DNA from 2 places in the Clostridium sp. FP1 genome. Region 1 is predicted to be linked to the other one. Evidence: a T-box and tRNA genes for the amino acid it is inferred to sense, from the RefSeq annotation. Region 1 holds a T-box; the other holds one or more tRNA genes.

Evidence for each region. A T-box is a leader RNA that pairs with one kind of tRNA and senses whether it is charged. The one in region 1 lies ahead of gltX (glutamate--tRNA ligase), so its partner is inferred to be a tRNA-Glu.
Region 2: it encodes a tRNA-Glu, which carries the amino acid that the T-box ahead of gltX (glutamate--tRNA ligase) is inferred to sense. The anticodon was not compared.

The regions. Positions count from the first base shown of each region.
Region 1 covers NZ_JAAMNJ020000001.1:1,533,466-1,540,466, reverse strand. Annotated here, with positions in the region: gene G9F70_RS07465 (MATE family efflux transporter) at 1-407, shown strand, start outside; gene G9F70_RS07460 (Type 1 glutamine amidotransferase-like domain-containing protein) at 483-1,157, opposite strand; gene G9F70_RS07455 (GNAT family N-acetyltransferase) at 1,261-1,791, opposite strand; gene G9F70_RS07450 (hypothetical protein) at 1,884-2,315, opposite strand; gene G9F70_RS07445 (hypothetical protein) at 2,293-2,454, opposite strand; gene G9F70_RS07440 (DUF4275 family protein) at 2,732-3,880, opposite strand; T-box leader at 4,121-4,371, shown strand; gene gltX (glutamate--tRNA ligase) at 4,432-6,087, shown strand; gene G9F70_RS07430 (cation-translocating P-type ATPase) at 6,396-7,001, shown strand, end outside.
Region 2 covers NZ_JAAMNJ020000001.1:5,103,911-5,110,911, forward strand. Annotated here, with positions in the region: gene G9F70_RS24350 (DnaD domain protein) at 157-1,143, shown strand; gene G9F70_RS24355 (ATP-binding protein) at 1,136-2,110, shown strand; gene G9F70_RS24360 (5'-nucleotidase C-terminal domain-containing protein) at 2,244-4,421, opposite strand; tRNA gene G9F70_RS24365 (tRNA-Thr) at 4,590-4,664, opposite strand; tRNA gene G9F70_RS24370 (tRNA-Asp) at 4,671-4,747, opposite strand; tRNA gene G9F70_RS24375 (tRNA-Val) at 4,753-4,828, opposite strand; tRNA gene G9F70_RS24380 (tRNA-Glu) at 4,835-4,909, opposite strand; tRNA gene G9F70_RS24385 (tRNA-Thr) at 4,933-5,007, opposite strand; tRNA gene G9F70_RS24390 (tRNA-Asp) at 5,017-5,093, opposite strand; tRNA gene G9F70_RS24395 (tRNA-Val) at 5,099-5,174, opposite strand; tRNA gene G9F70_RS24400 (tRNA-Glu) at 5,188-5,262, opposite strand; gene G9F70_RS24405 (NAD(P)/FAD-dependent oxidoreductase) at 5,592-6,821, shown strand.

The sequences.
Region 1 (7,001 bases):
TTTTTGCAGAATCACTTATAGGTATATTTATAAGCGATAGTGCTATTATAGTAGGAACAGCAAAGGCTTTTAGAATGGTTATAGCTGTATTCCCTTGCCTTGGAATATATTATCTGTCAATCTCATATTGCCAAGCTATAAATAGAGTTAAAGCTTCTTTTAAATTATCTATTTACAGACAAATAATAGTATTTATTCCACTAGTGTATGCACTTGTAGTAGGTTTGGACATGGGAGTCTTTGGAGCATGGCTTGCCTATCCCATATCTGATGTAATATCTTTTATTACGGCTGCTATATTCATTAAATATACTTATACTTCTTTAGAGATACTAGAAATGCATCAAATTTATAAGAAAAACAAGGCTAAACTTATTAAATCTAGACTTGCTCCTGCAGGTATTTAAAAAATCTATGTTTAAGTCATTTGAAAAAGAACAGACTAGTCAACTGGCTAGTCTGTTCTTTTTCAAATGCTTTATTTAAATTATTATATGGTCTTTTTCGTAAGCTTTCATTATTTCACCCTGTTTTATCATTTTTATATCCCCATAAAAGTGTACTTTATTATCCATTACAATGATTCCATCGCCGTCATTACATGCATAAACTGTATTGCCAGTATTTTTAGAATGTTCTTTTAAATCTTCTAAATAATTACTATCTTGATTCCAATGTGGCATAAAATCAAAATCAACTAAAGCTAAAGATGACAAATCCGATAGTCCAACTATATCCTTATCACCAAATTTTGCGGAGGATATGTCTTTTGACATAATTATTGCCCCTGCACTTAATCCTATAATATGTCCTCCATTCTCAACATACTTTCTAAGTCTAGTTATTAGATACCTCTTTTTTAAGTTATTTAAAAAGTAATAGGTATTTCCACCTGATAGATATATTATTTCTGATTCAAATATCTTTTCTATTTTTTCAATATTACAAAAGTCATCGATATCAAAATAATCAAATTGAAAATTCCCATATTTACTTAATTCCATTTTTGCTTGTTCAAAGTATTTTAGTTTTATATCCGACATTGAAGGTATATAGCTTATTGTATATTTCTTATCTAAAAATATTTCTTGCATTTTTCGTTTCAAATTCACGTTATCATTTTCAGTAAAATCACTGAGCAGAATTAAGGCTCCCATATTATTATCATCTCACTTCCTCATTAATCCTTAGGTCTTGCTGCTGATGCCTATTAATTCATCACCTACTGTGATGAAATGTCCTCAAAACAGAAATACCCTTTTATGAAAAATATTCTTCGCTTAAAAGTCCCATAACAATTTCATCGTAATACTTTCCATCTCTGAATATTTCTTTTCTTAGTCTGCCTTCTTGTTTAAATCCACATTTTTCATAGCATCTAATTGCACGTTCATTAAAGGAATATACGTTCAATTTAATTTTGTGTATATTCATTTGCTCAAAAATAAACCTAATTAAAACCTTCATTGCATCAGTGCCATAGCCCTTACTCCAATAATCTTTATCCCCGATGAATATACCTACAACTATCACGCTGTTTTTCCAATCTATATCGTTTATCCCGCAACCACCTATATATTTGTTATCCTCTAATGTCTCTATGGCAAAACTGTATTTTTCCTTCGTACCTGACATTCCTTCAAACCATTTTTGTTCATCTTCAAAGGTAAATAAATAAGGAATTCCTGGGTGTAAGAGTCTCTTTACCTCAGGATCATTTATAAAATTTTGAGCTTGTTTCACATCTTCTTTTTTATACTCTCTTAATCTGATTTTTTTACCTGTATACATAGTTATTTCCCTCCTGTATTCCTTAATAGTACATAACAATTATCAATTGTTATATCTCGTGTAGCCTATTATTAACAGGTACACCTCTAAACTTATATTTTTTCACATATATATAATCCATGTTGACTATATCCAATTAAACTGCTATCACTACATGTCATTAAGTGATATTCCATCCACTTTTCAAATTCCGTTCCGTTAAATTCGTTTAATTTATCACTAAACAGACCCACCAATCCATCAGTTCCAATATGACTAATCTTTGTTATATTAAAACTATCCATTAAATTTTCTATATCATCATATTTGGAATAGTAAAAGCAGTCTCTTTCATCACCATATTCTAATCCTGTTTTTACAATATTGTTCAAGCCCTCATCATTAATATTTTCTTTTTTTCTATTTATCATATTAACAAAAGTTGAAAATCTATTGATATAAGCAACTGCTAAAATTCCACCACTTTTTAATACCCTTAAGCATTCATCTAAACATTGTATTTTATCTTCCTGTTCCTGCACCAACTTCTAGAATCCTTGCACCTGGTTTAACAATCTTATCTAAGTAATGCATAGTTGTAATAAACTCTATTTTATGTGCATTATCCTTAATAAGTCTCGCTTCCTCATCATAGTTTTCATAATATTCTAATATACTTTTCATTGTATCCCCCCTATATTCTCTCTGAAGTAGATAGCAATTGTTAATTGTTACTACTTAATTATAAAACAAAAAAACTCCACGAAATCACTTTGGAAGTGACTCCGTAGAGTTATCTACGTGTAGGAAAGTCCCTGTACCGCTAACATTTTGTTAGGTACACTCACTGTATATGTTATATATTATTACATTATCAATATATTGTCAATATGAAATTCATAAAAAGCGCAAAATATTCTCACTAGTATGTCGCCATCTTGCCACGTGGGGCACTTATTCCTTAGTTTGAATGAAAATATGGACCACAAGTTACTCTTTCATGTGTTAACGCATAAGTCCAAGTAAAATCTTCATTGGTTACATAAATATCATTAAAATAATCAATATTCTCCGCAGTAAATTTCTCAGCATTATTTAAACGATAACAAGTTGTTCCCTCATTAAAGAATAAATATAATGTTTCTTTTTTAATTTTAATTAGCGCTGCATCTGCATCTTCTCTTTGCACGCACGACAACTTTCCATAGCTAAATATATGCCAAAGACATTGGTCTAGGTTAGCATCACTGACATCTATATTTCGAGTAAAAGTTTCAAGCCATTTACTTCGAAGTTCATCTGCTTTTGAATAATGAACATCTTTATCAGAATATAACTTTGTCAACGCAATACCTTTTTCTTCTAATCCCCTTAAGAAGCTATTATAGTAAGTTATATTTAATTCTCTACAGTTAATTGTTACTTCATTTCTGTGTTCCACTGAATTATAAGTTAATTCATCAATGCAAATAAATTCCATAAAATTATTTTGTATATGAATTGTATAATTAAAATCATCTAGCTTTTTAATATCTAAATATCCAATCCCCTCCTTATCAAAGTACTCTAAATTATTACAGTCGTCTCCAATACATTTTTCAGCATAAACATTACAAAGACGTAATTCTACAGCGGTTTCTCCTAAATTCCCTTTCATTAAATGAAAAATATAATTGCTACCTTCTTTCTTTATAGATAGTGCTGAGCCATTAAGGTTAGGCCACTGCCCTTCACAGTATTGTATTAGTTCTTTTCCACCAGCTATAGTGTCAGGTGCAAAAACTTCTTTAAGTACTGCATATCCTTTAGGAATCCTTTGGCGTTCAAAAAAAACGCTGTTATTTAGTAATTCTCCTTTTTGTGATGGTACTATTGCCCTTTTAAATACTATGTAAAATCCAAATTCATCTTGTCCTATTTGAATAATTGACCCCTCAATAACCTCATCTGATTTAAGCTTTATGCTATATATTCTATTTTTTTCAAAAATTATATTACATGGTTCGGATAACCATATACGTTTAACGTTAAATGCTAATTCATAATAATCTTTCATATTTACATACTTATTATTATTTACTGCCCTTATTATATTAATTGAAATTTCCATAAACCCTCCATTTCGCATATTATGATTCTACTTTCAGACTAATTAAATAATATAAAACCATTATTTGCTTATTTAAATATACAGAATATTAATACAAACATCAAGTATTTAACAAAACTACATATAAATTCTTAAAGCCCACTTTAAAGGATTCTATGAAAAAAGCTCCATCATAAAATCTTGTATGTTGACATTATAAATAATGAATGTATAATTGTAATTGAATAATAAAATTTAAACATAAATGCAATGAAAGAGAAAAGTAAGTATATTTCAATTTAAAGAGAACCAATGATGGTGGAAATTTGGTATTTGAAACTACAGAAAGAAGCTCTGGAGCATTGGACTGAAACATTTGAGTAAGTCCAACGGTAGCTTTCCGTTATAAAAGTACAGTATGATTTATACTGTTAATAAGTGGATTTAGGTATTGCAAGATGCCTTTACATCAATTTAGGTGGTACCGCGGAAGTTTACCTTTCGTCCTATATAGTATAGGATGAGAGGTTTTTTTTGCGATTAAATAATATTAACAAGAAAGGATGATTAAAATGGATTGTTTAAAATTAGCAGATTTACTGCTTCCTAGCATTGACAAAACTCCAGAATACTATTCTAATCTCTACCCAGAAAGAAACCTTAAACAAGGTGCTATGGTTACAAGATATGCACCTAGCCCAACTGGTTTTCAGCATCTTGGAGGGGTATTCGCGGCGCTTATATCTGAGAGAGTGGCTCATCAAAGTGAAGGAATATTCTATTTTAGAGTAGAAGACACTGATAAAAAAAGAGAGGTAGTTGGTGCCATTGAAGATAGCACTAACACCTTACGCGATTTTGGAATTTATTTTGATGAAGGAGTTGTGGATTCTAATAGTGAAAAAGGTGCTTATGGACCTTATAAACAAAGTGACAGAATGGAAATATATCATACCTTCGTAAAAGATTTGATAAAAAAAGGCTTAGCTTATCCCTGCTTTTGCACAGAAGAAGAATTAAATGCCACAAGGGAAATTCAGCAAGAGCAAAAAATCAATACAGGATATCATGGAAAATGGGCTATCCACAGAAATGCTAGTTTCCATGAAATTAATGAAAATTTATCAAAGGGCAAACCTTTTGTTATAAGACTTAAATCCCCTGGGGACCCAAATAAAAGAGTAATTTGTAATGATTTAATTAAAGGAAGTATAAGTATGCCAGAAAATGATCAAGATATTGTAATACTTAAAACCAATGGACTTCCAACCTACCATTTTGCTCATGCTGTAGATGATTATTTAATGAGAACAACCCATGTAATACGTGGTGAAGAATGGCTTTCTTCTCTTCCTATACATTTGCAATTATTTGAAGTGTTAGGCTGCGCTGCTCCAAACTATGCTCATATACCTGTCATAATGAAAATGGACGGAACATCAAAACGTAAGCTTAGTAAAAGAAAAGACCCTGAAATTCGCGTAGATTTTTATAAAGCAGAGGGATATCCTCTTATATCTGTAACTGAATATCTTATAAATTTAGTTAACTCTAATTTTCAAGAATGGAGAACTGAAAACGTAGATGAGCCTTGTACAAACTTTATTATTGCCCTTGAAAATATGAGCAAAAGCGGTGCACTATTTGATATTTTAAAACTTAACGATATGAGTAAAAATATTATAGCTACTATGAGCGCAGGTACAGTTTATGACTTATACCTTGCTTGGGCTAAAGAGAATGATACTGCAACTTCCGATATACTTATCAAACATGAGGATTATGCAAAACAAATATTTAATATTGAAAGAGAAAATGAAAAGCCAAGAAAAGATTTTGTAAAATGGCTAGATGTAAAAGAACATATTGAATATTTTTTCGATGATTTTTATAAAAATAGTATTAGTGCTGGCACTAATTTCCCTGAACAAATAACAATGGAAGACGTAAAAATAATCCTTGCGGACTATATAGATATATATAATCATTGTGATGATGCGGATACTTGGTTTTCACGTGTTAAAGAACTTTCTGAAAAACTTGGATATGCAAAAAACGGAAGAGTTTATAAAAAGAATCCCGAATTATATAAAGGTTTAGTTTCTGATGTTGCAACCGTTATTAGAGTTGCTTTAACTAACAGAACACAAACTCAGGATTTATATGAAGTAATGCAAGTTATGGGTGAAAAACGTGTTATTGAAAGATTAAGTCAAAATTTTATTTAATAAGTAAAATTTATATTCATTGACAAATATATCAAAACACATTAATATGTTAAGTATAGAGATTATGTAGGTCTTAAAAAATAATATATGTAGAGGGAGTAACTTCCTGCTTTTTTAAGCAGAATCAAAGTCGTCACCACGGATTAAATCCCGGCTTTGATAACTTCTAAAGTTTAGTAAGACTCTACAGCTGGTATTTATGCCAACTGTAGAGCCTTTTTATTTTACCCTGTTATTATAATCAATAAGTTTTATCTATACTAAAGGAATTGACACCATAAAAATAACCATTACGAGGGGGAATATTAATGAACATGTTTTATAAACAAACATCGGAAGAGGCGATGAGAACTCTGGGAGTTAGTGACAAAGGACTAAATGATCTTGAAATAAAAAAACTAAGAGAAAAGCAGGGCTTTAATGAATTAACTGAAGGCGCTAGAAAAAGTAACCTACAGGTATTCCTAGAACAGTTTAAGGACTTTTTAGTAGTAATACTTTTAGGTGCCGCTCTTATATCAGCTTTCCTTGGTAAGTTTGAGAGTACACTTGTTATAATTGTAGTTGTTGTTATAAATGCTATTCTTGGAACTGTTCAGCATGTTAAGGCAGAACAATCTTTAAAAAGCCTTAAGGCCCTGTCCTCTCCCACAGCCAAGGTTTTAAGAAATGGAGAAAAACTAGAAATCCCTTCAAGAGAATTGCTGACCGGAGATATCTTATATTTAGATGCAGGCGACTATGTAAGTGCTGATGGACGAATAATTGAAAACTACAGTCTTCAGATAAATGAAAGTTCATTAACAGGTGAGTCTGAAAGTGTTTTAAAAACAACTGATATAATAAATCAGGATAATGTAGCAATCGGCGATAAAAAAAATATGGTGTTTTCCGGAAGCTTTGTAACCTATGGA
Region 2 (7,001 bases), 3.6 Mb from region 1:
TTCTATGTTTAACTATATGGTATACTATAAGTTGTATAATGAATTTTTTATAGACTGTACTATTAAACATAATTTATAAGGTACATCATATAAATTAATTGTAGCTTTTTTATTTAAGATCATACTTCTATACTATAAAAGAAAGGTAGTGACTTTATGAGCACTTTCATGTTTAAAAATGAAAATTATAGATATACTCCTGTGAGTAATATTTTTATAGATAAGTTTATGCCTAGAGCTAGGGGAGAATTCGTTAAAGTTTACCTTCTTGGACTGAAATATTGTGCATCTGGAGAAATAGGTGCTACATCTTCAGTTATAGCAAATACCCTTGGGCTCCTAGAGACTGATGTTGTTAATGCTTGGAACTATTGGAATGACCAGAATACAATTAAAATGACTCCCATTGATAATATGGGTAATTTTAATATTGAATTCTTAGATTTACTAGATGTTCCTGATGAAAATATTCAAAATATAAATCTGCTTGAAGAATTGGCCAATTCTTCTATAAAAGGTATGCTTCAAGATATTGAAAAGTTACTAGCCAAACCTCTTTCACCAAAAGAAATGACTATGTACCTAAGTTGGCAAAAGGATTATAGTTTCGCTCCTGAGCTAATACTTCTGTTAATTCAATATTGTGTATCAAAAGGTAAGGTTGACTATAGGTATATTGAAACCATTGCAATTGCATGGCATGATGCCAATATTAAAGATATTGAAGATGCCCAATCTTATATAAAAAAACATGAGGATAAATGGATAAATATTAGGAAAATATTAAATTACTTAGGAATAAAAGCCCCTGAAATAATGAAGCCTCAAGAACAAATATTAGATAAATGGGTAAATGTTTATAAATTTTCCCTAGAAGTAATATTTAAAGCTTGCGATATCTGTTTTGATAGACTGAGTAGAGCTGATTTTAAATATATTGATGGAATTCTAAATAGTTGGTTTAAAGATGGTATAAAATCACTAGAAGATATTGAGAAAAAAGATAAAAAAAGATTAGTGACTACTAAAAACGTTACTGCTGGTGGGAAACCTGCCAAAGGAAGTTTTAATGATTATGAACAAAGAGCCTATGACTTTGATGAACTAGAAAAAAAATTACTAGGATGGGATAAGAATGATTAAAGGGTACCAAACTAAAATATTAGCACTATATGATAGAGTAAGAGAAGAAGAAGAGAGTGACTTTAGAAAAAGAAAAACTCACATAGAAAAAAATCACCCTGAAATTATTGAATTAGACCGCAAAATAGGTAAGCTTTGTATAGAATTATCCATTAGTGCCTTGAAAAGCATCCATAATAGAGATGAATATTTACGTGATCTAAGAGAAAAAATAGTAGATTTAAGGGTGAAGAAATCTGAACTATTAGTTTCTAATGGTTTTGATATGGAATACTTGAATTTACATTATAGATGTAATAAATGTCGCGATACAGGTTTTATTGGGAATACTAAATGCTCCTGTTTTAAGCAAAAGGTTATAGATGTTTATTACACTGGTTCTGAACTCCGCGGCATGCTAAAAACTCATAATTTCGATAATTTTAACATGGATTATTATCCTTCTAGAAAAAGTGAACATGCATCAGAATCTCCAAAAAAGAACATGGAAAATATTTTATCTACGTCTATGGATTTTTTGAAAAATTTCAACGACTCTGATGAAAATCTATTATTCTACGGAGGCCCCGGCACAGGGAAAACTTTTCTGTCTCACTGCATTACAAAGGAATTAATGGACAAAGGCTTTTTTGTAGTATATAGAACTGCGGAAGAATTAATAAAGAGTTTAAAAGAAGTTCGGTTTAATGGTGACAGCTCTTTAGAGGAGTTACTAATAAATTGTGACTTACTTATTATAGATGATTTGGGTACTGAGCAAATTTCAGATTTTACTAAAATGGAAATGTTTAATTTGCTTAACACAAAGTTATTAAAACAAAAGAAAATGCTAGTATCTACTAATTTAACTCTTGGAAATTTATTAAATACCTATTCTGAAAGAATAACCTCTAGATTGCTTGGCAATTTTACCGCCTGCAAATTCTTTTGTGAGGATATAAGAATAAAGAAAAATTTAAGTAAATAAAAAGAACCACTAAATGGAGTCGGTGTCCATTTAGTGGGTTTTTCTATTAATTTTAATTTATAACCATAATTCTTTTATCATTGATTTTCTTTAATGAAGCTTCGCCAACCATATCTTTCCTCATTTCTATGATTTAAAGTTTAACATATGAGCTATAAACATATCCTACTTTACCTTTATAAGAGATTTTAACCCACTTGTTTGTCATTCCGAGCACCTCAAGTTTTTCCCCTTTAGCAACATATCCAATAACCTCAGACTTCGCTGAAGCTCCACTTCTAACGTTAAGAGCATATGAAGTTACTACCCCGTATTTTTTACTTGCTTTTTCCTTTACTGATACTGGTGTTTCTGGCTTAACTACCACCAGCTCAGGATTCATAATTGCATTTAACTTATGGTAGAATTCACCCTTACGAGTTCCAGCAGTAAATTTTCCTAGCTCTATATTTGCCTTCTTGCATAGGTCACTTATTTCATCCAAAGGTGTAGCATCCTTAATATTTATTGATGCTATATTTGTATATTTTCCATCAGCTGTTTTTGCTACTTCAAGTATTCCTGAATTTACAAGTTTAACTATATCTTTTCTTTCTAATGAAGTTGTGTCAACACCTATTATCCTCCAATTGTCTTGAATACTTGATGTTATAATACCCTTTTTAACTTCTTTTATATATCTAATTGCAAGATTTCTTATTGTTCCTTGTTCCTCACCAAAAGCAGTTTTATCTGTTGAACTCCAAAGCTTCTTAAAGGTTTTTCCTTCAAACACTCCACCTTTTCCTATTAATGCCTGCATTCTATAATCATTCATGCCAAGCTTCAAAACTTCATCACTTTTTATTGTAGTTCCATTCATATGTCTTAAATTCACTATTCTGCTTCCTTCTTGCTTCGTAAGGTCTATTTCATATTTAACTCCACCAAACATATCATTTGTACTATATTTTGATGCACGCCTATTACTATTAAAACTTACAGTAACATCTCCAGGACTCGTTGAGTTAAAGTAGCCAGCGGACCACTCCATATACCCCTTTAAATCTTTACCTGTTAATTCAAAAACCGTTACTTCTCCACCTGCATACTGATAATTATATGAAATATCCTTTTTCTTTATTGGTCCAACATTAAGCTTTGCTTTATCATTATCAATTTGCATTCCTACTACATCCGCTTTACTATAGTAAAGCATAACTTCTTGAAAGAAATCTGCTAGCGGTGTTTGCTGTATTTGTACCTGAGGTATTCCATTTATTTCATCTGATGGAACAAGATCTATTCCCTTCAACTGCCCAACAATTGTATTTGCATCTGCGCGAGCAACATTATGATATAGTTCAAGCGACTTTTCAAGTCCCTTATCTGATTGAACACTACTATCAATAACTATAGCGTCACTAGATTTTTTATCTAATTCAATTTTTCCATTTACTTTCTTAAATGATAAATCTATTTTTGATAAAGCTGATCCATATTTATTAGGTTCGGTAATTAATACTCCATTTATGGTTTCTTGTTTAACAAGCTTATGCATGTGTCCCGATACAATAGCTGTTAACTCTGGACAAGCATTTGCAATATCTCGTACACCAGTACCTGCAATATTGTTTTCATTATCAATACCCATATGCATAATTCCTACCATAGCATCAACTGTGCCTCTTAGTTCATTAATTACCTTTTTAGTTTCATCTATGGGATTCACTACTTTAAGTCCTTTAAGATGATCAGTTCCTGCCTCAAACTGAGTAATTAGTGGAGTATCCATCCCAATTAGGGCAATCTTAACCCCTTCTTTTTCAATAATTGTATATGCAGGAGCAAATCTGCTTCCATCTTCTTTATATATATTTCCTGAGATAACCTTTCCATTAAACTGCTTAGTTACAGTGCTGAGCACATCAAGTCCAAAGTTAAACTCATGATTACCCATATTCCATACATCGTAACCCATTTCATTCAATGCAACCATAGCTGGGTGCTTTGGCGAATTGTTAAAAAGTTCAGCAGAATTGTCTTGAATTAAATCTCCAGCGTCTACTAAAATTGTGTTTGGATTTTCATTACGAATTGATTTGACCTTTGTATAGATTTGCGTCAAACTACCTGCCATACTTTGTGCATCCATTGAGTAATCCCATGGCATATATCTTCCATGAATATCTGACGTTCCTAGAATTGTAATCTTTACCCCATCGCTTGCTACCTCCGCATTAACGGTTTTCGGTGAAATGGTACTAATAAGATTAATTAACATAAGTACCCCAACAACCGTACTGAGAACTTTTTTGTTTGTTTTATGCATTTTTGTCCCCCTTGTTTTTAATGTTTTTTAGTTTTGACCTATAACATTTTTGTAATACTTATTATACCACTTATAGTAGGTTATTCAATAACTCTGTTGGAAATTTATCGCTACAAATAATTTCCCAAAAAACAAAAAAAAGCACTAAACAAATGTTTAGTGCTTTTTTGGAGCTAGCAATAGGAATCGAACCTACAACCTGCTGATTACAAGTCAGCTGCTCTACCGTTGAGCCATGCTAGCAAGGATTGGCGACCCAGAACGGACTCGAACCGTCGACCTCCGCCGTGACAGGGCGGCACTCTAACCAACTGAGCCACTGGGCCATATATGGTGGGAACAACAGGGTTCGAACCTGTGACCCTCTGCTTGTAAGGCAGATGCTCTCCCAGCTGAGCTATGCTCCCATATATTGGTGACTCCTAGGGGAATTGAACCCCTGTTACTACCGTGAAAGGGTGGTGTCTTAACCTCTTGACCAAGGAGCCTTATTAATTTATTAAGTTTTTATTGGAGCTAGCAATAGGAATTGAACCTACAACCTGCTGATTACAAGTCAGCTGCTCTACCGTTGAGCCATGCTAGCTAACAAAAATGGCGACCCAGAACGGACTCGAACCGTCGACCTCCGCCGTGACAGGGCGGCACTCTAACCAACTGAGCCACTGGGCCATATATGGTGGGAACAACAGGGTTCGAACCTGTGACCCTCTGCTTGTAAGGCAGATGCTCTCCCAGCTGAGCTATGCTCCCATATATGTTTTATTGGTGACTCCTAGGGGAATTGAACCCCTGTTACCACCGTGAAAGGGTGGTGTCTTAACCGCTTGACCAAGGAGCCATACTAAACTGTTACTTTATTTATCATGTGCTTCCGTCTCGCAACCCAACATAAACTATAATAAAGCATTTTTCCCGAAGTGTCAACATGTTTTCTTGTTTTTATTTATTTATTTTTTAATATAATACACAAACCCAGTAAATTCAACAGTTTGTTATACAAAAAAATATAGTTCATAATTACAAATACCTATTCCACTTCTAAGTAATTCTAAAAATTCTTATAACATAAAATAAAAATTAATATTAAAGGTCGCCGTTTTAGGGTAAAATCATAGATATCATACTTTATACTACAAATATATTTTTTTCTCGAAGGGAGAGATTTTCTTGAAACATTCTCTTATAATAGTTGGCGGAGGTGCCGCCGGTTTAACCTCTGCAATAATAGCAAAAGATTCTGGACTAGATGTAGCAATAATTGAAGGAACCGATCGAATAGGCAAAAAAATATTAACCACCGGTAATGGAAGATGCAATATCAGTAATGCGAACATAAATAGAACTTGCTATCACAGCGAAAATCCAGATTTTGCAAGTCATACACTAGATTCTTTTAACGTAGTGGATACTATAGATTTTTTTGCCTCTTTAGGTATACCTTTAGTAACTTTAGAGGGTGGTAAAATGTTTCCTATGTCAATGCAAGCATCATCAGTCATTGATATACTACGCTTTGCAATAGAAGAAAAGCATATTCCTATATATACAAACACAAAAGCTAAAGAGATTATTAAAAATAATAATGGCTTTAAAATTTTCACTGCAGACAACACTACATATGAATGTGAAAAGTTAATTATTGCCACTGGCGGTAAATCTGCCCCTAAGACAGGTTCTGACGGTTCTGGATACATACTAGCTAAACAATTAGGGCACAGTATAATACCGCCAATGCCGGCCCTTGTGCAGCTTAAATTAAACTACAATAGATTAAAGGCATTATCTGGAGTTAAATTCGACGGTTATGCAGAAATATTTATAAATGGCGAATGTGTCCAAAAGGAATTTGGAGAGATACTTTTCACTGACTATGGTATTTCAGGACCTCCAATCCTTCAGCTTAGCAGAACTGTGTCTTATAGTTTATCTAAAAATAACAAAGTTTCTTTAAAAATTGATATGTTACCAACTATTTCTTCTGAAAATTTAAAGGAATTTTTAGGAAACCATTGGTCAGTATTTGAAAGTCGAGGCGTGCACGATTCTTTTATTGGAGTAATTAACAAGAAAGTCATCCCGATAATTTTAAAAGAGGCAAAAATAGAAGATATTCATAAGCCTTGTTGCGATCTTGATTTCAAAGAAAAAAGTGCTATTTATACACTTTTAAAACAATGGGAATTTGAAGTTTCAGGCACTAATTCTTTCTCCAATGCTCAGGTAACCGCCGGGGGAATTAACACAAAAGAAGTTAACTCCGAAACTCTAGAATCCAATATTGCTACCAATCTATTCCTTGCGGGTGAAGTATTAGATGTAGATGGTAACTGTGGCGGTTTCAATCTTCAATGGGCATGGAGTTCTGGTGCCATTGCAGGAAGAAGTGCCTCCAAGTAGTGAATTATTCTATTGATGACTAATAATTTTTTCTTATATTATGCTAACAAAAGTTTATGTTGCGCAGAATGCTTCTGAACAAGCCTTAGTAATTCTTAATTTATTTTATTTATAGATGCGTAAAGAAAATCACATGTTTGAGCGATAGCGAGTTTGTGATTTTTAGCATCTATAAATAAA